Regions from separate parts of the Nocardia sp. NPDC058519 genome, predicted to be linked through region 2. Evidence: riboswitches for the same ligand, from Rfam matches in the RefSeq annotation. Region 2 holds a riboswitch; each other region holds the start of a gene.
What was found. A riboswitch is a leader RNA that binds a small molecule or an ion and turns the genes downstream of it on or off. The one in region 2 is predicted to bind S-adenosylmethionine.

Region 1 (5,776 bases), on a different contig from region 2:
GATCGCCTCAGCTCGCGCCGGATTCGATTCGGTACTGCTCCACCACGTCCTCGTATGCTTCCCGAGCTTCCGCGGCCAAGTCCTCCCCCGCCGCGATGCTGACGCTCCACGGGATCGGACAGGGAGGAGTGTGGTCCGGGTCGGGGCACAGCAGTCGCTCGATCTGATCGATGACGGCACGTGCCTCGGACTCGGAAGCGATTACGCCTAGGCGAATCTCCCACAGCTGTTTCTCAACCGACATCGTTCAAAGCTACTGTTCAGCCGATCAGGCAGGGGGCCGCGCCTTCGGGGGAAGAGGCGGTGAGGGGGCGGGTTTCGGGGGTGGGGTTCCAGTGGCCGTCGGTGGCGGCGTAGGTCCAGGTGGGGCCGGTGGTGACCAAGGTGGAGACCGCTTCGATCAGGCGGTCTACGTCGGCGGCGGTGGTGCCGAGGCCGATGCTGGCTCGGAGGGCGGCGTCGAGGCCGAGGCTGGTGAGCAGCGGGTGGGCGCAGAAGCGGCCGTCGCGGACGCCGATGGCGTGTTCGGCGGAGAGGTAGGCGGCGACCTTGCCGGGGGCGTAGTCGGCGACGGTGAAGGCGACGATGCCGACACAGTCGGGGCTGTCGGACCAGATGCTGACCAGGTCGACGCCGGGAATCGCGGACAAACCGTCGCGGAGACGGTCGGCCAGAAAGCGTTCGTGGGCAACGAGTTCGGTGGGGTCGATCGCGGCGAGCGCGTCGCAGGCAGCGGCGATAGCAGCCGCGCCGAGCACATTCGGTGAACCTGCCTCGTGCCGCTGCGGCGCGCAAGCCCATTCGACCTCCGACACACCGACATTGCGCACCGCACCGCCGCCTGCCAGGTACGGCTCACCCTGGTCGAGCCAGTCCCGCCGACCGACGAGCACGCCCGAACCGAACGGCGCGTACAGCTTGTGCCCGGAGAACGCGAGGTAGTCGATCCCGCTCTCGCGCAGGGAGATCCGCCGGTGCGGCGCCAGCTGTGCGGCATCGACGAGGATGCGCGCACCACACAGGTGGGCGATGGTCGCGAGGCGTTCCAGCGGCAGCACCTCACCGGTGACATTGGATGCCCCGGTCACCGCGAGCAGCGCGGCGGGCTTGCTGCACAGCTCGGCGACGACCCGCTGAATCGTCTCCTCGACGGTGTCGGCGGCCCGCACGACCCGGCGACCGTGCTCGGTCCACGGCAGGAAGTTGGCGTGGTGCTCGATATCGAGGACCACCGTCTCCCCCGGCACGCACCCGGCCAGCAGGTTCAGCGAATCGGTGGTGTTGCGGGTGAATACGACGACCTGGTCGTCGTCGGCGTCGAGGAACCGGGCGACCGCGCCACGGGAGGCCTCGTAGCACTCGGTCGAGATCCGCGAGGCGTAGCCCGCACCCCGATGCACGCTGGCGTAGAACGGCAGCAACTGCGAAATCCGGTCGGTGACCTGCTTCAACGCCGGCGCACTGGCCGCGTAGTCGAAGTTGGCGTAGGAGCTGGTGCCGCCTTGAACGAGCGGAACCTGCAGGTCGGCACCGGAAACGGCGGCGATGGCACAGGTGGGGTCGATTACAGCAGTCATGACGAAATCCCGTCGGCTCAGGGACCCGCTCCAGAAGAGGTGAGTCCGCGCTTGCCGCGCCCAATTCGGACGTCGGCCTGGTCGTCACCCGGAGCACCCCACCGCGGAGGAGGGTTGCCGACCAGCAAGCCGGGGCTGAACGCTGGTACTCGTGACCTGCAACGAGAGTGACAGACGACCGCGGGAGCTGTCAACCACCCCACGCCGGGAAGGCACGCCCGAAGCGAAGGGAATCGCCGAAGAGGGGGCATCGCGGAACTAGCATCCGACGAAGGGAATTGCTGCGCTGAGGGCTCGGCAGATCAATGTGGCGCTGCGGGTGGGGTCCGATGTCAAACCGGTACACAAGGGGTGAACTTTGCCCGTGATGGACGCCGTACGATCGAGTGAAGCGAAAATAGTCCACGCATATGATCGGAAGAAGACCATGTCACACGCCTTGAGCTCCACTTCGGCGGACGTGAGCGCCGATCTACCCGACGAATTCGTCCACCTGGCCAGGTTGGCGCTCGCCGGGCGTGAACAGGATGTCGCGATGTTCGTGCGCCGCGCCGCGCGGCGACACCGGCATGCGAGTCCCGAGCTGGCCGACGCGCTGATCTCACTGCTGCGGCAGAACCCGACGCGCGCCAATCCCCTACGCGCGGAGGTGGATACGCCGATTCCGGTCGACGGCGACAGCCGACTGCCCCTGGTGCGCGTGATCCCGCCCGGTTCCACCGCCGAAGTGCCGATCCTGGCCGCAGAAACCTACGCCGTGCTCACCCAGATCGTCGACGAGCGCAAGCAGGCCGACCGGCTGGCCGCCGCCGATCTCACCCCGGCCCGCAGCTTGCTGTTCGTGGGTCCGCCCGGTGTCGGCAAGACCATGGCCGCGGCGTGGCTGGCACATCAGCTGTCGCTGCCGCTGGTGGTCCTGGACTTGGCGACCATCATGAGCAGCCTGCTCGGCAAGACCGGCACCAACCTGCGCCACGCCATCGACTACGCCAAACAGCGCCCGTGCGTCCTGTTGCTCGACGAGCTCGACGCCATCGCCAAACGTCGCGACGACGACCGCGACGTGGGCGAGCTGAAGCGACTGGTCACCGTGCTGCTCCAGCAGATCGACGACTGGCCGACCGGCGGGGGCCTGGTCATCGGCGCGACCAACCATGCCGACCTGCTGGATCCGGCCGTGTGGCGGCGCTTCGATGTGAGCGTGGAATTCGCGCTGCCCGAGGCCGAGCAACGCTGCGAGGCGATTCGCCGGTTCGCCGGGCAACCCCTGCCCGACGGCGCGGTGGACGCGGTCGCGCTCGCGTCGAAGGGCTTGTCGTTCAACGACATCGAGCGCACGATGCTGCGATTGCGCAGGCGTTGCGTGCTCGAGGACCAGCTACTGCCCGGCCTGATGGCCGAGCACTCCGCACGACTAGTAGCTGAACTTCCCAAAACGGATCGGTTACGGCTGGCACAGACGCTGACGGGCGTGTCAGGCTTGTCTCAGCGCCAGATCAGCGCGCTCACGGGGGTGTCGCGCGACACCATCCGTGGCTTCACGCATCGACGGGAATAACGTGGCAGCTGGGGGGATTTCGGGTGGCCGGACCGCGATTTCTGATCGGCTTCGGTGAGCGGCTGACCGCGCCCATCTCTCCCAGCAGATCCGGCGGCGCGCCGCAGCCGCCGTACACGGTGGCGCAGGCGCGGGCCCGACTCGCGCCGATGCTGAGCGCGGCCACCTCGAGTGCCGACGCATTGCCCAAGACGGCCTGCCCGGAGGACGAGACGGTCACCGCGGTCACCCTGCATCCGCAGTATCTGTCCAAAAGCGGTTATCCCACAAGGCTTCTCACGTCGATGCAGCTCGATCCGCTCGGCAGCAGGCCGGTGGCGATCGCACCGGAGCACGGTAAGCCACGGGCGAGCACCCTGCTGTTCCTGGCTACGACCCGCGTCAACCTACAGCTGCTCACCGCGCGGATCAGCGCCGACGCACCGCTGGGCGGCGCCGAGAACGGCATCGTCAGCCTGGCGGAGTTCCGCCTCAACAACCCCCATGACCGGCTGAGACTCGCCGCGGCCCCGGACAATTCGGAGACGGTCGCCGAATTGGTCCTGCACTCCGATCGCGACATCGCCCTGCAGGGTCTGCTCGACTTCTCCCGCGACCTCGATCTCGACGTGGCGATCGACCGCAGGCTCGACAACGGCGGCCTCGCCTTCGTCCCCGTCACCGGAACCCACGCCGCCATCGCCGCGCTCGCCGACTACTCGTTCACCAGGGTGATCCGCCGCATGCCGCGCATGCGCACCCAGCTCGGCCGCGACACCGCCACCAGAACAAGGACTTCCACCTTCCGCCCGATCCTGCCCACAGCCGAACCCACCGACCGGGAACTCACCATCGCGGTGTTCGACGGCGGCATCCCCGCCGAAACCCCACTGACCCGCTGGGTCGACGCCCACACCTTCGCCGACAGCGCCGCACCCCACCGCAACTACCTCGACCACGGCCACCGGGTCACCTCCGCCCTGCTGTTCGGCAGCGTCGACCCGGTCCAGCCGGTCCCGGTCCCCTACGGCTACATCGACCACTACCAGGTCCTCGACGAGGACACCGACGACGACCAGTGCGAGCTGTACTCGGCCATCGAGCGCATCGATACCGTGCTGCGCCAGCGCAAGTACGAGTTCGTCAATGTCAGCATCGGCCCCGAACTCCCCATCGAGGACGACGAAGTGCACGCCTGGACCGCGTTCTGGGACGACTACCTCAGCGACGGCACCACGCTGGCCACCATCGCCGTCGGCAACAACGGCGAAGCCGACAAGCCCAGTGGCAATGCGCGCGTGCAGGTTCCGGCCGACAGCGTCAACGCGCTCGCGATCGGTTCTTCGGATCGGGTCGGCGCCCTTTGGAACCGCGCGCCGTACTCCGCGATCGGCCCCGGCCGCTCCCCCGGCACGGTGAAACCCGATCTACTCGCCTTCGGCGGCAGCGATCACGAGCCGTTCCACGTGGTCGGCCCCGACGGCACCGCCGTTCCCGACTCCGGCACGAGCTTCGCCGCACCGATGGCTTTGCGCGCCGCACTGGGCGCTCGCACCCTGTTCGGCCCGAAGCTCGGTGCGCTCGATCTGAAAGCCCTGCTCGTCCACACCGCCGAAAGGCGCACCAGCTCACCGGATTCCGATTCCGGACACGGTCGCATCGCCGCTACCCTGGCCGACATGGTCCTCTGCGGCGACGGCGAAGCGCGGGTCCTCTACCAGGGCGAACTCACCCCGGCGAAGTATCTGCGCGCCCAGATCCCGCTGCCCGCGGCACTACCCGCCGGCATGGTCAGAATTCGCGCCACCCTCGTCTATGCCACCCAGGTCGACCCCGCCGACCCCGGCAGCTACACCCGCAGCGGACTCGACGTCACCTTCCGCCCGCACGACGAGAAATTCGCCGAACCGACCAGAATCCACCCCGATTCGGCCCCGTTCTTCCGCGCGACCGAGCTCGACCCCGAGGCCGTGCTGCGCCGCGACTCCCGCAAATGGGACACCGTCCTGCATGCCGAGCGCAGCAAGCGCGTCAACAGCCTGCGCAACCCCGTCTTCGACATCCACCACAACGCGAGGGAATCGGGCCACCCCACCGCGACCGCGCAGCCGATCCGCTACTCGATGGTGATCACCGTGCGCCACGCCAAGGTCGACGACCTGTACGAGCGGGTGCTCAGCGCGTATGTCACGCAGCTGGAGGCATTGCGCCCGACGATCGAGATCCCGCTCGATGTCTGAGTTCCCGGCCGAGATCTTCGTCGACCCGATCGCGGCGCGGCGGCTGAGCTGTCAGAGCGTGTACCGGCTGCAACATCTGGGCGCGCGGCTGTTTCCGTGGCAGGAGGAGACGTTCACCGAGATCCTGCTCGGCCACCTCACCGGCGTCGACTACCGCATCGACGCGCCGTGCCCCGATTGCGCGCCGCCGCGGCGGTGCACGTCGTGGGGCTCGGCGACGCAGGTGAGCGGCGCGGGCGGGCTGCGGCTGCTGACCAGGCCGGAGGAAGGTGGCAACCGGGCTCGCGGCAGGCGCGGGGTCGGCGCGGATTTCATCTACAGCGTGCAGGAACCGTCCGGTGCCGGTGAGGTGCGGTTGCTCATCCAGGCCAAGCGAGCCAGGCGCGGCGAGCCGATCAAAGCGGCGGCCCTACCCGCCGCGC
Region 2 (5,776 bases):
GCGCGTCCCTCCGGGCCCATGGCTCGGTGGGTGGTGGTGGCGGGGTGGGTGATCATGGTCTTGGCGTCGCCGAGGTTGTTGGAGATGTCGATGATGCGGAGGCGGTTGAGGACCTCGAAGGCTTGTTTCTTGCCGTCTTCGCCGTTGAGGGCGAAGGTGACGACAGTGCCGCCGCCGGACATCTGGTCCTTGGCCAGTGCGTGTTGTGGATGTGATTCCAGGAAGGGGTATTTCACCCAGTCGACCGAGTTCTTGGTCTCCAGGAATTCGGCCACTCGCAGGGCCGACTCGGTGGCGTGACGGACGCGCAACGGCATAGTTTCCAGGCCCTTGAGCAAGGTCCACGCGTTGAAGGGGCTCAGTGCGGGGCCGGTGTGGCGCATCAGGGTTTTGACGGGGCCGTCGATGTAGTCCTTGGCGCCGAGGATGGCGCCGCCGAGGACGCGGCCCTGACCGTCGATGTGTTTGGTGCCGGAGTAGACCACCACGTCGGCGCCGAGTTCGAAGCCGCGCTGGAGCAGGGGGGTGGCGAAGACGTTGTCCAGCACCACCTTCGCGCCCGCGGCGTGGGCGAGCTCGGTGACCTTGCGGACATCGACGAGGGTCTGCATCGGGTTGGCGGGGGTCTCGAAGAAGACGGCCTGGGTGGGCACGGAGAGTGCCTGCTCCCACTGGTCGAGGTCGTCACCGTCGACGAAGACGGTTTCGATGCCCCAGCGCGGGAGGATCTCGTTGCAGACCACGAAACAGGAACCGAACAGACTGCGGGCGGCGACGAGTCGATCGCCCGCCTTCAGCAGCGCACCGAGCGCGGTGAACACCGCCGACATGCCGGACGCGGTCGCGAAGGCCGCCTCGGCGCCGTCGAGCAGGCGGATGCGCTCCTCGAACATCGCCACGGTCGGATTGCCGAAGCGGGAGTAGACGAAGTGCTCGACGTCGCCGGTGAACGCGGCCTCGGCGGCTTCGGCACTCTCGTAGACGAAACCCGAGGTCAGGTACAGCGCCTCGGAGGTCTCGTCGAAGCCGGAACGGCGCAGGCCACCACGCACGCCGAGCGTGGCGGGACCGACGCCTTCGGGCAGTGGCTTGTCGAACGAACCACCGGTGATCATGCTTTTCTCCTTATGCCTGACGCCACGGCAGGCCGACCGCGCGCCAACCGGTGCTGCCGCGCTGACCGAACGCGTCGGGTCCACCTTCGAAGCCGTCGAGCACGTTGTAGGACGGTGCCACGCCCGCCGCCGTCGCCAGGTTCGCCGCGTGCGCGGAACGCTGACCCGAGCGACACAGGAACACCACCGGTGCGTCGTCGGGTCGACCGGCCAGTGCCTGCTCGAGCTGCACGCCGAACTCCGGGTTGCGTGTGCCGGTGCCGTCGACCCATTCGATGAAGTGGGCCGGGCGTTCGATGGAACTGGTATCGGGAATGCCGATGTGTGCCCACTCGCCCTCGGTGCGCACGTCGACCAGCACGGCGCCGGGATGCTCGGTGAGCAGCTCCCACGCCTTCTCAGGGGTGATGTCGCCGGCGTAAGTCATGTCGATCCTCCTGCGTGAATCCGCTCTTGCCGTGCCGGAAATCCCCGAACACACGGCCAGGTCGTCACCCGGAGCACCCCACCGCGGAGGAGGGTTGCCGACCAGCGAGCCGGGGCTTGACGCTGGCACTCATGACCTTGCGATCTGAGATTGCCTCGGCACCGGTCATCGTGTCAAACGATTCAGAAGGTGCACACCAGCCACGCGCTGTCGACGCGGGTCAGTTTCCAGGTGTTGGTCGACGGATTGCCGTTCACCACGAGGGTGGCGTCGATTTTGGCGCGGTCGCCGTTGACGGTCGCGTTCTCGAAGCCCCTACCGTCGATCGTGACAGTGGATTTCGGGCCACCGAGCTGTTCGCCGAGGCCGGATTTCTCCTCGTCGAACCCGGGGCAGGCCACACCGGTCGGCGGACGGAGGTCGCTGCGCGAGCGTGCGTCGATATAGTTGGTGACGGCGGCCGCGAGACGGTCGGCCTCTGTGACATTTTTCTCAGCGGGTGAGAGCAGTCCGCCCGCCACGATGCCGATGAGCACGATGATCGCGATCACCGCGGCCGCGACGAACGGGACGATGGAACGCTTGTCGGTCTGATCCACCACTACGGGCTGGTCATCCGAGCCTGTTTGCTCCTCGTTCATGCTGTAATCCTGACAGACCCGTGCGGGCAGCTACACCGCGCGCCGGGTGACCGCAATGCCGCAGCTAGAATCGCCATGACTGCGGGCTGATGCCAACTCGATGACAGCTGCCAGCAAGCGGGATTGCCGACTTAGCCTAAGCTAAGTTGACGCCGTCAAACAGTTCTCGACCAAAGGGTGCGCGTAGAAATGACCGAACAGAGTGCAGCGACTCGCCCACTTCGCATTGCGATCGTGGGTGCGGGACCGGCCGGTATCTACGCCGCCGACGCCTTGATGAAGTCCGATGCCGACGTGAGCATCGACCTCTACGAGCGCATGCCCGCGCCCTTCGGCCTGATCCGCTACGGCGTCGCCCCCGACCACCCCCGCATCAAGGGCATCATCACCGCCCTGCACAAGGTCCTCGACAAAGACCAGGTCCGCCTGCTCGGCAACATCGACTACGGCACCGACATCACCCTCGACGACCTGCGCCAGTTCTACGACGCGGTCATCTTCTCCACCGGCGCCAACGCCGACCGCGCCCTCGCCATCCCCGGCATCGACCTCGACGGCTCCTACGGTGCCGCCGACTTCGTGTCCTGGTACGACGGCCACCCCGACGTCCCCCGCGCCTGGCCCCTCGAGGCAGAGAAGGTCGCCGTCCTCGGCGTCGGCAACGTCGCCCTCGACGTCGCCCGCGTGCTGGCCAAGACCGGTGACGAACTCCTCCCGACCGAGATCCCCCCGAACGTCTACGAAGGACTCAAGGCCAACAAAGCCCTCGAGGTCCACGTCTTCGGTCGCCGCGGCCCCGCCCAGGCCAAGTTCACCCCCCTCGAGCTGCGCGAACTCGATCACTCGCCGACCATCGAGGTCATCGTCAACCCCGAAGACATCGACTACGACGAAGGCTCCGAAGCCGCCCGCCGTAACTCCAAGCAGGTCGACATGGTCGCCAACACCCTGGAGCAGTGGGCCATCCGCGACCACGGCGACCGCCCGCACAAGCTGTTCCTGCACTTCTTCGAGTCGCCCTCGGAGGTGCTCGGCGAAGACGGCAAGGTCACCGGTCTGCGCACCGAGCGCACCCAGCTCGACGGCACCGGCAACGTCAAGGGCACCGGCAACTACACCGACTGGGACATTCAGGCCGTCTACCGCGCCGTCGGCTACCTGTCGCAGAACGTCACCCAGCTGCCGTTCGACGATCAGGCAGGCACCGTGCCCAACGAGGCCGGTCGCGTGATCTCGGACGACACCGCCGAAGGCGACGCCCGGTTCATGCCCGCCACCTACGTGACCGGCTGGATCAAGCGCGGCCCGGTCGGCCTGATCGGCCACACCAAGGGCGACGCCAACGAGACCATCGCCTGCCTGCTCGACGACGCCAAGGCCTTCGCGCCCGCGCCGAAGCCCGAGCTCGAAGCCGTCACCGAGTTCCTCGAGGGCAAGGGCATTCCGTTCACCACGTGGGCGGGCTGGTACCGCCTCGACGCCCACGAGCGCGCCCTCGGCGAGCCCGAAGGCCGTGAGCGCGTGAAGGTCGTCGAGCGCGAGGACATGCTGCGCGCGTCCGAGCCGAACAAGGCCTGAGCTGCCGCCGCTGCCGAGATAGGGCATTCTGTACAAGTGTTCGATGCCCACGTCCACATTATCGATCCTCGGTTTCCGCTGATCGAGAACGAAGGCTATCTACCCGAGCCCTACGTGATCGATGACTATCGAAAGCGAATGGGGCACTTCGATGTCCGCGGCGGTGCTGTCGTCAGCGCGTCTTTTCAAGGCGCCGATCAGACGTATCTGAAGGCAGCACTGTCCGCGCTCGGTCCCGACTGGGTCGGCGTGACCCGGCTGGATCTCGATGCCACCGACGACGAGATCCTCGAGTTGAACAAAGCCGGTGTGCGCGCGCTGCGGTTCAATCTCAAGCGCGCCGCCGCCGACATCACCGAGATGACGTTGCAGGCGTTGCGCGCGCACGAACTGGCGGGCTGGCACGTCGAGCTCTATATCGACGGTCAGATGCTGGCCTCGCTGCAACCGGTGATCTCGAAGCTGCCCGCGCTCTCGATCGACCATCTCGGCATGTCCGAGGAGGGTTTGCCTTATCTGCTCGACCTGGTGGACCGCGGCGCCAGGGTGAAGGCGACCGGGTTCGGGCGGGTGGAGATGGATGTGGCCGAGACACTGCGGCGCATCCACACGGTCAATCCGGGTGCGCTGATGTTCGGCAGCGATCTGCCCGGCACGCGCGCCGGAAGACCGTTCGAGGAGCGCGATGTTGACCTGATCTGCCAGGTGGTCGGCGCGGATATGCACGCGGTACTCGAGGACAACGCCCGCGAGTTCTACCGCCTGCCCGCCGTGCGCCGCGACCAGGTGCCGCCCCCGCGCGTCGAGAACCCGACCATCCCGATCCCGCGCAACCTGCTGCCCGGCGCGGACGAGCACACCCGCCCGCTGCCGGTCATCGAGTAGTCGGTTCTCGAGGGAACAGGCCGAGAACCCGCGGCGCCAGCCGCCATAGACTCAGCTCAACAGCGCGCCGGTTAGCCACACGCCGGAGGCGATCAGCGCGCCGAACAGCTCGACCAGCATCGACAGGCCGACGCCCTTGAGCGCGTGCACCGTTGCGGGCCAAGCCAAGTCGTTGGTCTTCAAGCGGTACAGCTCGGCCAGGTACACACCGAGCACGAAGCCGATGAACAGGCCGACGATCGGGATCACGAAGAAGCCGATGATGCCGAGCACCGCACCGGCCAGCAGCGCACGGTTCGACACCCCCGCTTCGCGCATCCGCCTACCCGGCCAGGTGTACTTCACGACGCCGGAGAGCACCAGCGCGACGGTCGCGATCGCCAGCACCGTCCAGGCCGTCGCACCGCCGGTCATGAACGCCCACACCGCGATCGCCGCGAAAATGAGGATCACCCCCGGCAGAATCGGTACGATCACGCCGACGATGCCGACCAGAATGACGAGGCCGACAAGGACCTCACCCCACACGCTCACTACCGGTCCTCCCGTTGCCGCGCCGAGTCGCGCTCGTGCGAATTCTCACCCATGCTCTACCCGAGCCGCCACCCCAGCGCTATTGTCGGAGTGTCAATACCGTTCGACGACGAACTGAGGTCACCGCGTGAGCACGGAGTCCACCGCCAAGCAGGGGCCCCTTGCGGGCATCAAGGTCATCGAGTTGGCAGGCATCGGGCCAGGCCCGCACGCCGCGCTGCTGCTGGCCGACCTCGGCGCCGACGTGGTGCGCGTGCAGCGCCCGAACCAGCTACCCGGCTTCATGGAACGCCCACAGTGGCGCGGGCGAACGATCGTCGAGGCGAATCTGAAGGACCCCGCCGACGTCGCCAAGATCCTCGACCTGGTCGAGAAGGCCGACGTGCTGCTCGAGGGCTTCCGCCCCGGCGTCACCGAGCGCATGGGCCTCGGACCCGACGATGCGCTGGCCCGCAACCCGCGCCTGGTGTACGGCCGGATGACCGGCTGGGGCCAGCACGGCCCGCTCGCCGACCGCGCGGGACACGACATCAACTACATCTCGCTGACCGGTGTGCTCAATGCCATCGGGCGCAAGGGCGAGCGTCCGGTGCCGC
Region 3 (5,776 bases), on a different contig from region 2:
GATGAACGCGTCCACCTCGCCGGAATCGACGCGCACGAAGTTCTGCGACCAATCCGCCACCTGTGCGACCAGCTTCAGGCCGAGTTTGTCGGCCACCAGACTGGCGAAGTCGATTTCGGATCCGACGACGGTCTTGTCGTCGGTGGCATAGAACCGCAGCGGGGGCGCGGAACTGCCCGATCCGGTCACCAGGAGGGTGCCGCGATCGCGAATCGCCTGCGGCACTTCGGCGGCGATCGCGTCGACCTTCGCCACCCGCACCCTTCCCTCCTGGGTGGGCGAGAGGTCGAAGGTGACCGAACCCGCCTGGACGGTCTCGGCGGATTCCGGATCGGCGGTGCAGCCGGTGGTCAGCAGCGTGGCCGCCGAGATGATGCCGATCAGCGTGGAAAGCTTCATCAGTGTCGAAACCTGTTCGTGGGAAGGGATACTCAGCGCACGCGCGACAGGAATGCCTGCGTGCGTGGATGTTCGGGGTGATCGAGGACAGTGGCTGCGTCGCCCTGCTCGACGATCTGTCCTTCGTCGAGGAACACCACCGTGTCGGCGACCTCACGGGCGAACCCGATCTCGTGGGTGACGATCACCAGGGCGGTGCCGCCGTGCGCGAGATCGCGGATCACCGCGAGCACCTCGCCGACCAGTTCCGGGTCGAGCGCGGAGGTGGGTTCGTCGAACAGGATCAGGCGCGGCTTCAAGGCCAGCGCCCGTGCGATGGCGACGCGCTGCTGCTGGCCGCCGGAGAGCCGGCGCGGGTAGGCGTCGGCGAAATCGGCCATCCCGACCCGGTCCAGGAGCTGTTTCGCCTCGGCGATCACCTCGGCGCGCGGGCGGCGCTGGGACGAAACCGGGGCGAGCACGATGTTGTCGAGCACCGTGAGATGCGGGAACAGGTTGAACTGCTGGAACACGAAACCGATATGGCTGCGCTGGGCGCGCACCGCGTGGTCGGGCAGCGGGCGCAGGGTGTTTCCGCGCTGCCGGTAGCCGATCAGCTCACCGCCGATGTGCACCGTGCCCGCGTCCTGTGCCTCGAGATGGTTGAGCACCCGAAGCAGCGTCGACTTACCCGACCCGGATGGGCCGACCAGCGCGACCACTTCGCCCGTGCGCACCGCCAGGTCGACGCCACGCAGCACCTCGGTACCGCTGTAGGACTTGCGAATTCCTCGTGCCTGCACCGCTGCGGTCATCGGGTGGCTCCTCGGGGTGCGGCGGCGATCTCGGTGACCTTGGCGCGGACCCGCTGCCACGGTGTCGGCGGCAGCTCATGCTGGGCGCCCTTGGCGTAGTGCCGTTCGATGTAGAACTGGACGATCGACAGCGCGGTGGTGAGCACGATGTACCAGGCCGTGGCCACCATGAGCAGCGGCACCACCCGGCCGTTGCGGCCGAAGATCACCTGCACCTGGTAGAACAGCTCGGCGATCGCCATCACCGACACGATCGAGGTGCCCTTGAACAGGCTGATCACCTCGTTGGCCGCGTTCGGCAGGATCGAGCGCATGGCCTGCGGCAACACGATGGTGCGGAACTGCCGCCAGCGCGGAATGCCCAGCGCGGCAGCCGCTTCCAGCTGGCCGCCGTCGACGGCGAGCAGGCCCGCCCGGATGAGCTCGGCCGAGTACGCCGCCTGATGCAGGGCCAGGCCGATCACCGCCGCGGTGAAACCACTGATGACACCGTTGACTTCGAAATCGAAGAACGCTGGTCCGAACGGAATACCGACGGAAAGGCGGGGATACAGGTAGGCGATGTTGAACCAGAACAGCAGCTGCACGATCAGCGGGATCGAACGGAACGCCCAGACGTAGGTCCAGGCGATCACGCGCAGCACGGGATTGTTCGACACCCGCCCGATCGCCAGCAGGGTGCCGATCGCGAAACCGAGGACGGTGCCCCACAGGGTCAGCTCGATGGTCACCCGGAGCGCGGCCAGTACCGACTTCGCGGTGAAGTACTGGGCGAAAGTGCCCCAGTCCCAGCCCGGATTGGTGATCAGACCGTGTGCGAACTGGGCCACCACCACCAGCGCGACCGCCGCGACGACCCACCGCCACGGGTGCCACGATCCGGTGATCCGGGGAAGGTCGGTCGCTTCGTCGGCGGATGCCGACTCAGCGGGGGGAGCGTCGCCGGGCGGTGCGGGCGCGGTCTCGGCGCCGGATACGGCGGACGCGGTCATGGGAGTCCTTCGGAAAACACAAAATCTCCTCCATCGAACCCGGCAGAAGCACCCACACCCCGAAAGCGGGCGGGTTGCTGCGACGTCATCGAGCCAGGTCTCTCGGTCGCTCTGGATGGTTGCGCCCCGGCGCTGCGGCCTGAGCTGAATCAGCATGTGGCACATGCACGAGTGCGCGCAACGATAGAAATCAACGTGAGCGCAGAGGTTGGAACCGGCTTCGGGCGCAGTCATAATTGCCCCGGTTCGGCGTGGTCGGTCGACTGTGGGGGACACCGACCCTCGGCGGGGGTTCGCTGCGAGATTGCGACGCGCCGAACGCCCGGTTACTTCACCTGTCCGGATTCACCCACCGCACGCGGTAGCGTCGGCCTTCTCTGCGTCGATGAGGAGTACGTCGTGATCATGCCGCGTCGTTCCACCGCACTGACCTCGCTGACGGCCTGCGCCGCCGCGCTACTGCTGGCCGTGCCACCGGCTGCCGCCGAACCGGCCGAGCCGGTGACGCCCGCCGTCACCCGGGACGCACCGAACGTCACGCCTGCCGCGGGCCCGGGCGATCTCCTCGGCGCCTACCGAACCGTCGTCGAGACGCTGAAGGCCATGGGTATCCAGCCCTTCCTCTACCCCACGGTCGCCGCGAACTGCACCGGTGACGGCACGGGCCTTGTTCCCGCCGTCGCGGGCGCGGTACCGGGCCCGTGGCCGGCGAACACCCTCCCGATCCCCGGCGTCGACCTCGCGGCCGTGAAATCGGGCCAGACCCTGTTCACCTTCCTGCCCTACGGCCTCGCCCCCGACACCGCCGCCACGAAGACCTCCGGCATGCAGGTGGCCTGGCTCAATGTCAGCACCGGCCGCGGCGGCATGGCCTCGATGGGCCCGATCGCCGACATCGTGCGCGCCATGGTCCCGCCCGAGGTCCCCGCCGAACTGCGCCCCCTCGCCGAAACCGCCATCCGCGACTTCCTCTTCGCCGCCATCCCCGTCGGCGGCGTCCGCGCCGTCCCCGTCGACACCGGCCGAGGCACCGTCCTGGCCGCCGTCTTCGGCACCACCGACAACGCAGGCCGCTCCTGCTTCTTCTTCCCGACCATCGGCATCACCGAGGTCGCCTGAAGCTCGCCGGTCAGCGTTAGGCTCAGCGGTATGAGCGGAGCCTACGACTGGTCGTGGCTGCGGAACGACATGCCCGTCATCGACCTGGACATCTACCTCGAGATGCCGACGGAACTCGCTCGAACGATCGAGGTCAAAGACGGCATGCTCGTGCACTGCGAGTCACCGTCACCCAACCACATCTCCGTCGCACGCGTAATCGAAGCCGCGCTGCGGGACGCCGCGCGTGACCGTCCTTCTGACGCTCCGTGCCCGCGCGCCAGCGGTGACCTCGACATGCTCGTGTCCGAAGTTCCGTTCGGATTCCGCCGCCCCGACGCGATCCTCTACCGCTGCGTGGAAGCCGACCGCGGCCGATGGCGCCGCAAGCCGACCGCCGCCGACGCCCTGCTCGTGGTCGAGATCGTCTCACCCGGTACGGTCACCGCCGATTGCGTCGACAAGCGAGCCGAGTACGCGAAGCTCGGCATCGCGCAGTACTGGATCGTCCGGATGGTCAACGACGACGGACTGGTCTCCTCCATCGAACAACTGCGTCTCACCTCTGACGGCAGATACGTCACCGAGCGAATCGGCCTACGCGGCCAGGACCCGGTCATCGCAGTCACCGCAATCGACCCGGTCAAGGTCGAAATCCCCTGGGCAGAACTGGATCTGGACATCGAATAGGCGTCATCCGCCGCGCCTGACGTACCCCCCGTATCGGGGTATCCGCGGCCTGGACGGGCCGATTCGGTTATTGACCGGTCAGGCGTGGCGGGCGATGGGGTCGTCGGGGGTGACCAGGGGGCGCTGTTTCCAGCGGAGGCGGCCGGTGCGGTGGCGGTGGTGGGAGCGGGTCCACAGGATGAGGTAGTTGGCCACTGAGAGTGGGTGGGCCAGGGCCGAGGTGAGGTCGGTACCTGTTGGTGCCCGGCGGGTTTCGATGGTGCGGGCGGTGAGTCTGCTCGTGACGGCGGCCAGGTAGCCGAGCAGGCCTGCTCTGCGGGTTCGGTCGCGGCCGAAGATCGCTGCCAGTGGGGGAATCCAAAAGGCAAGGGCGGCAAGGATGCCGATGGCGGCGCCGGTGTCGAGACGGCCGCCGTAGGCCGACCACAGCCAACGCGTGTAGCCGTCGGTGAGTTCGGCTGTGCCGGTATACATTCGGGTTCTCGCGGCGGGGCCCGCGGTCACCAAGGCGGTGCGGTGGCCCGCTCGGCGCACGGCGCGCGCCAGATCGAGATCTTCGGTGGCGCTGGCCGCGACAGCCGCGTGACCGCCGCCCGCGCGGTAGGCCGCGGCATCGACGGCTAGGAACTGTCCGCATGCGACGGCGGTGGACGGGCGCAGGCTGTGGTTGGCGGGGCCGACCGGCAGGGTCGAGGCCCACGACCAGGCGAGCAGTGGCTGGACGAGGTGCTCGGTGGTCGAACCTGCTTCCTGCACCGGCCAGGCCGAGACCAAACCCGCTCCACGCCTGCGTAATTCGGCTACCGCTGCGGCCACGGCGTAGGGCGCGAGGCGAACATCGGCGTCGACGAAGACCAGGGCGGCCGCGTCGGTGCGGGCGGCCAGGCGCGCGCACGCGGCGGCCTTGCCGGTCCAGCCGGGGGCGGGGTGCGCGGCGGAGCGCAGCACGGTGAAGCGCTCGTCGCCGGCGATCGCGGCCAGTGCGGCTTCGTAGGTGCCGTCGGTGGACGCGTCGTCGAGGATCAGCACGTTCATGCGGGGGACGCCGGTTTGGGCGCGAAGGTCGGCGATCAGCGCGGGCAGGCGCGCGGCTTCATCGCGGGCGGGAACACACACCGTGACCGGTTCGATCACGCCCGCGACTCCGCGCGGCAGCGTACGCAAGGTGACCAGGTTGTAGACGGCGGTGCTCGCGCCGAGCGCTGCCAGACCGGTGCCCGCCCAGGTCAGGTAGCGGGCCGCCGCGCTCATGTCAGCGGCCCAGTCTGCGACTGGAGATCTCGCGCCACATCTCCGAGGGGGAGAAGCCGCCGCGCGGCGCGTTCGGCGGGCCGGGGTTGCGATCACGGAACGCCAGTCCCGCGATCAGCGCGGCCACCGCGAGGGTGATGCCGCCGACGATGCCCGCCCAGCCCGCGAACGAACGGGTGTTGGGGTCGGCGTACTTCACCTCGGCGCGCAGGGTCGACACCTCGCCCGCGGGCAGCTTCCACGACACGGTGTTCTCGCTGTCGGTGGTCTCGCGGGTGCCGTTGGTCTTGGCGACCCGGGCCGGGAACGCTACGGAGAACTGCACGTCCGAACCCTGCGGCGGCAGCGATTCCAGGTCGACCCGTCCGGTGAGACTCACCAGATCGCCATTGCGCTGGAATTCGAGTGTGAACATGCCCTGCGTCTGATCCGAGAGCCCACCGAGCTGGCCGACCTCGCCGAAGGACAGGTCGTCGAAGAACACCTGGGTGCCGATGTACCCGTCCTGGTTGTAGTTCTCCACCCGCACTTTCGCCGCCAGCTGCTCCGGCG
Region 4 (5,776 bases), on a different contig from region 2:
TCTCGGCGTCTGCTGAAAAACACCCGGCCGCGTCGTTCGACGCGCCCGGTTCTGTTTTCGGAGTTCAGGCGGAGGTCTTGTCCCACAGGCTGCGGGTGCCGTTGCTGCCGTAGAGCGCGCGAGCATCGCTCGGGCTGATCGTCGACGGGGTTCGCGGCGTCGCGGCGCCGGCGTGGGCGGCCAGGATCTGTCCGGTCATCTTCGCGACGTACGGGCTGGCCATGATCAACCCGAGGTTGGCGCGACGTGCGGCCGCCCAGACGAGCACCTTCCCCGGGATACGGACCACGGCGTCCACGACACGAGGCATGTCGAATCGGCCCAGCTCGCGCATCCAGGTGGGCAGCGTCGAGATCGTCGCCAGCGACAGCACACGACCACCGGCCGCGAACGTCATGCCTTTGCTCACCGACGGCCACAGCAGGAAATGCATGGCTTCCACGGCCCGCTCGCTGACGCACAACTGCGGCCGAACGCGCTCGAAGTACGCGCGCACCTCGGCACGATTGCGCGGCACATCCGAGGGCTTGCAGGTCTGTAGTTCGGCGGCGATCACGCACTCGGCCCAGTACCGGTCTTCTTCGGCCGGACTCAGCGGCCCCGGCCCGAACATCTCGTAGGCCTTGAGCACAGAATGCCACCCGGTGACGTGGATCCACAGCTGGGAGTCGGGGTTGTTGGCGCTGTAGCGCTTGCCGCTGATCGGTTCGATGCCCGTCATCGGCGCGTGCACCTTCATCAGGTGTTCGGCGGCCTGGATGGCGGTGCGGCCGTCGCCGAGCGCGACCAGCAGGAAGTAGGACAGCGTGTGGTCGAGACGGGTGGCGGGATTGTCGTAGATCCCGTGCGAATCGGCGACCGCTGCGGTCAGGAACGGATCGAAGTGCTCGAGGGTGACCGCGCGCTGGAATCCGATCAGCGCGGTCGGCGCCGCCCACACCTTCCAGGTGGGGGAATCCGGCCCGAAGAAGCCGTAGTCGTCGCGACGCAGAGTCGACGCATCGAAAGCCATTGCACATGCCCCTTTGCAGTGCGAGGAATATTGAATACAACACCACCGTAGCAATTACTCGACGTGAATACAACGGTTGCGTAGGATTCGTGACGAAGGATGGCGGGTATCGTCGGCGAGCGAAAGGCAGGTGGGCGGGTGACCTCGACGCAGGAGCAACGACCTCGACGCCGCTATGCACCGCGCCTGCCGCCGGACCAGCGCCGCGCGCAACTTCTCGACGCCGCGTTCACCGTCCTGGGCCGGATGGAACTGCACGAGCTGAGCATGGAGGCCGTCGCGCAGGAGGCGGGCGTCGGAAAACCCGTGCTGTACACGGTGTTCAAGACCCGCGCCGAACTCGTCGAAGCGCTGCTGGAACGCGAACGTGAACGCGGACTGGATCAGATCGCCGACACGCTGCCCGAAGACCTGCTCGGCGCCGACCCATTGGCGGCTGCCTCGGCGACTGTCGAAGCGTTCGTCGGTGTGGCACTGGCGAATCCGACTCGCTGGCGGCTGATCCTCGCCACCCCGGCGAGCGCGCCCGACGAATATCGTGCGGCTCTTCGTGCTTCGCGTGCCGAAATCTTGGAGCGCGCGGAATCGCTTGTCCGCATGGGTATCTCAGTGCTGCCGAAGTGGTCGGGCATGGATGCCGGGCTGCTCGCGAGCTCGACCCTCACCATCGCCGAAATGCTCGGTCGGCTCGGGGTCAGCGAGCCGGAAGAGTATCCGCGCGAACGACTTCAGGCCTATGTCCGGTCGATCGTCACCCTGCTGACCGGGGGAGTGAACGTCAGCGGTTCTCCCGCGCGAGGCGCATCGTCTCGGTGAGCAACTTCGACACCGCGGCCGCCTCGGTGAGGAACCCGTCGTGCCCGTCGCGTGAATGCACGATCTCGAGACCCGCGCAGCCCGGCAGCCCTTCGGCCAGCTCGGCCTGGGTGTGCAAGGGGTACAGGCGGTCCGAGTCGACCCCGCCCACCACGCACGGCACCGACGTCGAAGCCAGCGCGGCAGCGACACCGCCGCGCCCGCGACCCACATCGTGGCGGTTCATGGCCTCGCTGAGCAGCACATAGGTGGCCGGATCGAAGCGTTGACACAGCTTGTCGGCCTGGTGTTCGAGGTAGCTCTGCACCGCGTACCGTCCACCGGTCCACGGGTCTTCGTCGCCCTGGGCCTTGTTGGTGAAGCGGTGGTCGAGTTCGCCTTCGGTGCGGTAGGTCAGGTGCGCGATGCGCCGGGCCAGCCCCATGCCGGTCATCGGCGCGCGGCCGGTGCCGTGATAGTCGCCGCCCTGCCAGTCGGGATCGGCGGTGATGACGGCCATCTGGGTGGTCTGGGTGCCGATCTGATCGGCGGTGGCGCGAGCGCCGACGGCCAGCACGAGCGCGGCACTGACCCGCTCGGGCAGGCCGATGATCCACTCGAGCACCCGCATGCCGCCCATCGAGCCGCCGACGACCGCGCCGAGCCGCTCGATCCCGAGCACCTCGAACAACCGCGCTTCGGCGTTCACCTGATCGCGGATGGTCAGCTCGGGAAACCGTGCGCCCCATGGCTTTCCGTCGGCCGCCAGTGCGGACGGGCCGGTGCTGCCCTTGCAGCCGCCGAGCACGTTGGTCGCGATCACACACCACTCGTCGGTGTCGATCGGCGCGCCGGGCCCGACCATGCCTTCCCACCAGCCGGGCGCCCCGTCGGGCCCACCGACGACATGAGAGTCGCCGGTGAGCGCGTGTTCGACGAGCACCACATTGTCCAGGGTGGGCGAGAGCTCGCCCCAGCGTTGCACCGCCAGCCGCACATCGGGGATAACGGCGCCGTTCTCCAGCGCCACGTCCCCGATGGCGACCACGCCGACACGCCCGTCCTGGGGTGGCAGCAGGGCCACCCCGGTTTCGGGTCGGGCGATCGGCGATTCGGTGCTCACAGTCACGTCGTCGCCGCCGCGAACCCGGCCCGCAGATCGGCCAGAATGTCTTCGATGCCCTCGATGCCCACCGCGAGCCGGACCAGGCCGGGAGTGACGCCGGCCGCCAGCTGCTCTTCGGGCGTCAACTGCGAGTGCGTGGTCGACGCCGGGTGAATCACGAGTGAACGCACATCACCGATGTTAGCTACATGGCTGTGGAGGCTGAGCGCGTCCACGAACTTCTTGCCCGCATCGACACCGCCCGCCAGCTCGAACGCCACGATCGCGCCCGCACCCTTGGGCGCCAGCTCCTCGGCCCGCGCGTGCCAGGGCGAGGACTCGAGGCCCGCGTAGAACACCGCGTCGACGCCCGGCTGCTCGGCGACGAACTTCGCGACCGTCTCGGCATTGCTGACGTGCCGCTCGACGCGCAAGCTCAGCGTCTCGATGCCCTGCGCGATGAGGAACGCGTTGAATGGCGAGACCGCAGCACCCAGATCGCGCAGCAACTGCACGCGCGCCTTGAGCGCGAACGCGGGCGCGCCCAGATCGGCGAACACCGCACCGTGGTAGCTGGGGTCGGGCTCGGTGAAACCGGGGAAGCGCGCGTTGCCGTCGGCGTCGCGCACGGTCCAATCGAACGTGCCGCCGTCGACGATCACGCCAGCCACGGCCGCACCGTGCCCACCCAGGTACTTCGTCGCCGAATGCACGACGATGTCGGCGCCGTGGGCCAGCGGCTGGATCAGGTACGGGGTGGCGACGGTGTTGTCGACGATCAGCGGAATGCCGTTCGCGTGCGCGACACCGGCGATGCCGGGGATGTCGAACACCGCACTGCTCGGGTTGGCGATGGTCTCGCCGTAGAACGCCTTGGTGTTGGGCTGGATCGCCGCTTCCCACTGCGCGAGGTCATCGGGATCCTCGACGAACGAGACCGTGATCCCCAGCTTGGGCAGCGAGTAGTGGAAGAGGTTGTAGGTGCCGCCGTAGAGGTGCGGGCTGGACACGATGTGGTCGCCCGCGCTGGCCAGGTTCAGGATCGCGTAGGTCTCCGCGGCCTGGCCGGAGGCCAGCAGCAACGCCGCGACGCCACCTTCGAGCGCGGCAACCCGCTGCTCCACCGCGTCCTGGGTGGGGTTCATGATCCGGGTGTAGATGTTGCCCGGCTCGGCGAGGCCGAACAGCGCGGCGGCGTGATCGGTGTCGCGGAAGGTGTAGGAGGTGGTCTGGTAGATCGGCAGTGCCCGCGCGTTGGTGCTCGCGTCGGGGGCCTGGCCCGCGTGGACCTGCTTGGTCTCGAAGGACCAGTTCTCGGGCAGGGAAGAGTCGGTCATGTCGTGCTCCAGTGGGGTGTGCGCCGGGGGGATCTCGTCAACTGGGTCGGATCGACGGGCAACAACACATGGGGGCCTCCTGCAATGCGCGCTTGCTCTCGACTTTCGAGAGCCCGGTCATCACCCGGAGCACCCCACCGCAGCTGGAGGGTTGCCGACCAGCGAGCCGGGGCTTGGCGCTGGTACTCATGACCTTGCCGTCATGTTAACCGGACACCTCCCGCGCGCGGAAACTTCCCCCGCATTTCACGCTGAAGATCACTCGTCGGCCGGTGTGCCGAAGCCGGGCGTGTCGTCGACCGGTGCGCCACAGACCTGCCGCAAGCCGTGGTAGGCGCGCAGCACGGCGTCGCGAGTGACCCGAACAGCTACCGTCGGTGACCCGCTCAGCAGTGCTTGTTCGGTATCGGCGACCGAGATGTGGCACAGCATCTGCCAGATCCCGGCCACCAGCTTCACCTTGAAGTCGTCCGGTGACGTGCCCATCCGCTGCGCGAGCTCGGTGCACACCGCGACGTTCTTCTTCTCCGCGTATTCCAGCGCCCGCGCGTTAACCGACTGGCTGGTGCGCATGATCCGCTGCATCTGCAGGAACTGGCGGATGAACCGGATACCGTCCGCGTCTGCCTCCGCCTGGACCACCGCCAGGTAGGCGCCGCACAGTGCCTGGAGTTCGTTGCCGGTGTTCGGTTGGGAGCGCAGCGCGACGGCGACGGAGACCCCGAAGTCGTCGATCGGGGCCAGCACGATGTCTTCCTTGAGCGCGAAGTACCGGTTGACAGTGCGCGGTGACACATCGGCACCCGCGGCGATCTGCTCGACCGTCGTCGCGTCGAAACCCTGGCTATCGCACAGTTCGAGGCCGATCGCGACGATCGCGGCCTTGGTCTGGATCTTCTTGCGTTCACGCAGGCCCAGCGGCGCGTCGGCAGCCGGTTCGGTCGTCCGGTCGGCGCTGATCGGAGTAGTCGAGTCCAGCATCACACCAGCCTACCGTGTCGGTCGCTTTATCTGTCTAGGAAAGCCAATTGGCGCGTTCAGACATTTTTCTCTTGACGCCAATTGTCGTGTAGTGCCAGGATTGGTCGACGCCAATCTAGTAACGAGGAGTTCTGGTGACCGGCACCGAGCTAGAGACGAAACATGTTGATTCTCAACAGAATTCGATGCGGTGGTGGGCGCTGGTCGTGCTCTCCGCCGCCCAGTTGATGGTGGTGCTCGACGCCACCGTGATCACGATCGCCCTGCCGTATGCCCAGCGGGACCTCGGGATCAGCGACGGCGACAAACAGTGGGCGCTCACCGCGTACACGCTCATCTTCGGCGGGCTACTGCTGCTCGGCGGACGGATGGCCGACTACCTGGGCCGACGCCGGATCTTCCTGGTCGGCCTGGTCGGCTTCGCCGCCGCGTCGGCGCTGGCCGGCCTCGCGCAGACCGGCGCGCAGTTGTTCATCGGCCGCGGTCTGCAGGGCGCGTTCGCCGCACTGCTCGCCCCCGCGGCCCTGTCGCTGCTGTCGGTGATCT

Region 1: linked by a shared signal. The riboswitch ahead of ACFWPK_RS21905 (aminotransferase class V-fold PLP-dependent enzyme) and the one ahead of ACFWPK_RS32535 (rhodanese-like domain-containing protein) in region 2 are both predicted to bind S-adenosylmethionine.
Region 3: linked by a shared signal. The riboswitch ahead of ACFWPK_RS33275 (amino acid ABC transporter permease) and the one ahead of ACFWPK_RS32535 (rhodanese-like domain-containing protein) in region 2 are both predicted to bind S-adenosylmethionine.
Region 4: linked by a shared signal. The riboswitch ahead of ACFWPK_RS31540 (bifunctional o-acetylhomoserine/o-acetylserine sulfhydrylase) and the one ahead of ACFWPK_RS32535 (rhodanese-like domain-containing protein) in region 2 are both predicted to bind S-adenosylmethionine.

What each region holds. Positions count from the first base shown of each region.
Region 1 is NZ_JBHXNK010000020.1:67,859-73,634, forward strand. Features, by position in the region: gene ACFWPK_RS21900 (hypothetical protein) at 8-244, opposite strand; gene ACFWPK_RS21905 (aminotransferase class V-fold PLP-dependent enzyme) at 261-1,577, opposite strand; SAM riboswitch class IV at 1,620-1,734, opposite strand; gene ACFWPK_RS21910 (AAA family ATPase) at 2,005-3,135, shown strand; gene ACFWPK_RS21915 (S8 family peptidase) at 3,159-5,354, shown strand; gene ACFWPK_RS21920 (hypothetical protein) at 5,347-5,776, shown strand, end outside.
Region 2 is NZ_JBHXNK010000046.1:36,120-41,895, forward strand. Features, by position in the region: gene ACFWPK_RS32530 (O-succinylhomoserine sulfhydrylase) at 1-1,115, opposite strand, end outside; gene ACFWPK_RS32535 (rhodanese-like domain-containing protein) at 1,126-1,542, opposite strand; SAM riboswitch class IV at 1,560-1,679, opposite strand; gene ACFWPK_RS32540 (hypothetical protein) at 1,725-2,183, opposite strand; gene ACFWPK_RS32545 (FAD-dependent oxidoreductase) at 2,373-3,761, shown strand; gene ACFWPK_RS32550 (amidohydrolase family protein) at 3,798-4,646, shown strand; gene ACFWPK_RS32555 (DUF456 domain-containing protein) at 4,698-5,180, opposite strand; gene ACFWPK_RS32560 (CaiB/BaiF CoA transferase family protein) at 5,308-5,776, shown strand, end outside.
Region 3 is NZ_JBHXNK010000050.1:4,635-10,410, reverse strand. Features, by position in the region: gene ACFWPK_RS33285 (ABC transporter substrate-binding protein) at 1-399, opposite strand, end outside; gene ACFWPK_RS33280 (amino acid ABC transporter ATP-binding protein) at 432-1,193, opposite strand; gene ACFWPK_RS33275 (amino acid ABC transporter permease) at 1,190-2,185, opposite strand; SAM riboswitch class I at 2,213-2,307, opposite strand; gene ACFWPK_RS33270 (hypothetical protein) at 2,591-3,304, shown strand; gene ACFWPK_RS33265 (Uma2 family endonuclease) at 3,335-3,973, shown strand; gene ACFWPK_RS33260 (glycosyltransferase) at 4,052-5,224, opposite strand; gene ACFWPK_RS33255 (LppM family (lipo)protein) at 5,226-5,776, opposite strand, start outside.
Region 4 is NZ_JBHXNK010000042.1:53,164-58,939, forward strand. Features, by position in the region: gene ACFWPK_RS31525 (oxygenase MpaB family protein) at 65-1,012, opposite strand; gene ACFWPK_RS31530 (TetR/AcrR family transcriptional regulator) at 1,151-1,828, shown strand; gene ACFWPK_RS31535 (homoserine O-acetyltransferase) at 1,791-2,936, opposite strand; gene ACFWPK_RS31540 (bifunctional o-acetylhomoserine/o-acetylserine sulfhydrylase) at 2,933-4,249, opposite strand; SAM riboswitch class IV at 4,333-4,443, opposite strand; gene ACFWPK_RS31545 (TetR family transcriptional regulator) at 4,508-5,230, opposite strand; gene ACFWPK_RS31550 (MFS transporter) at 5,365-5,776, shown strand, end outside.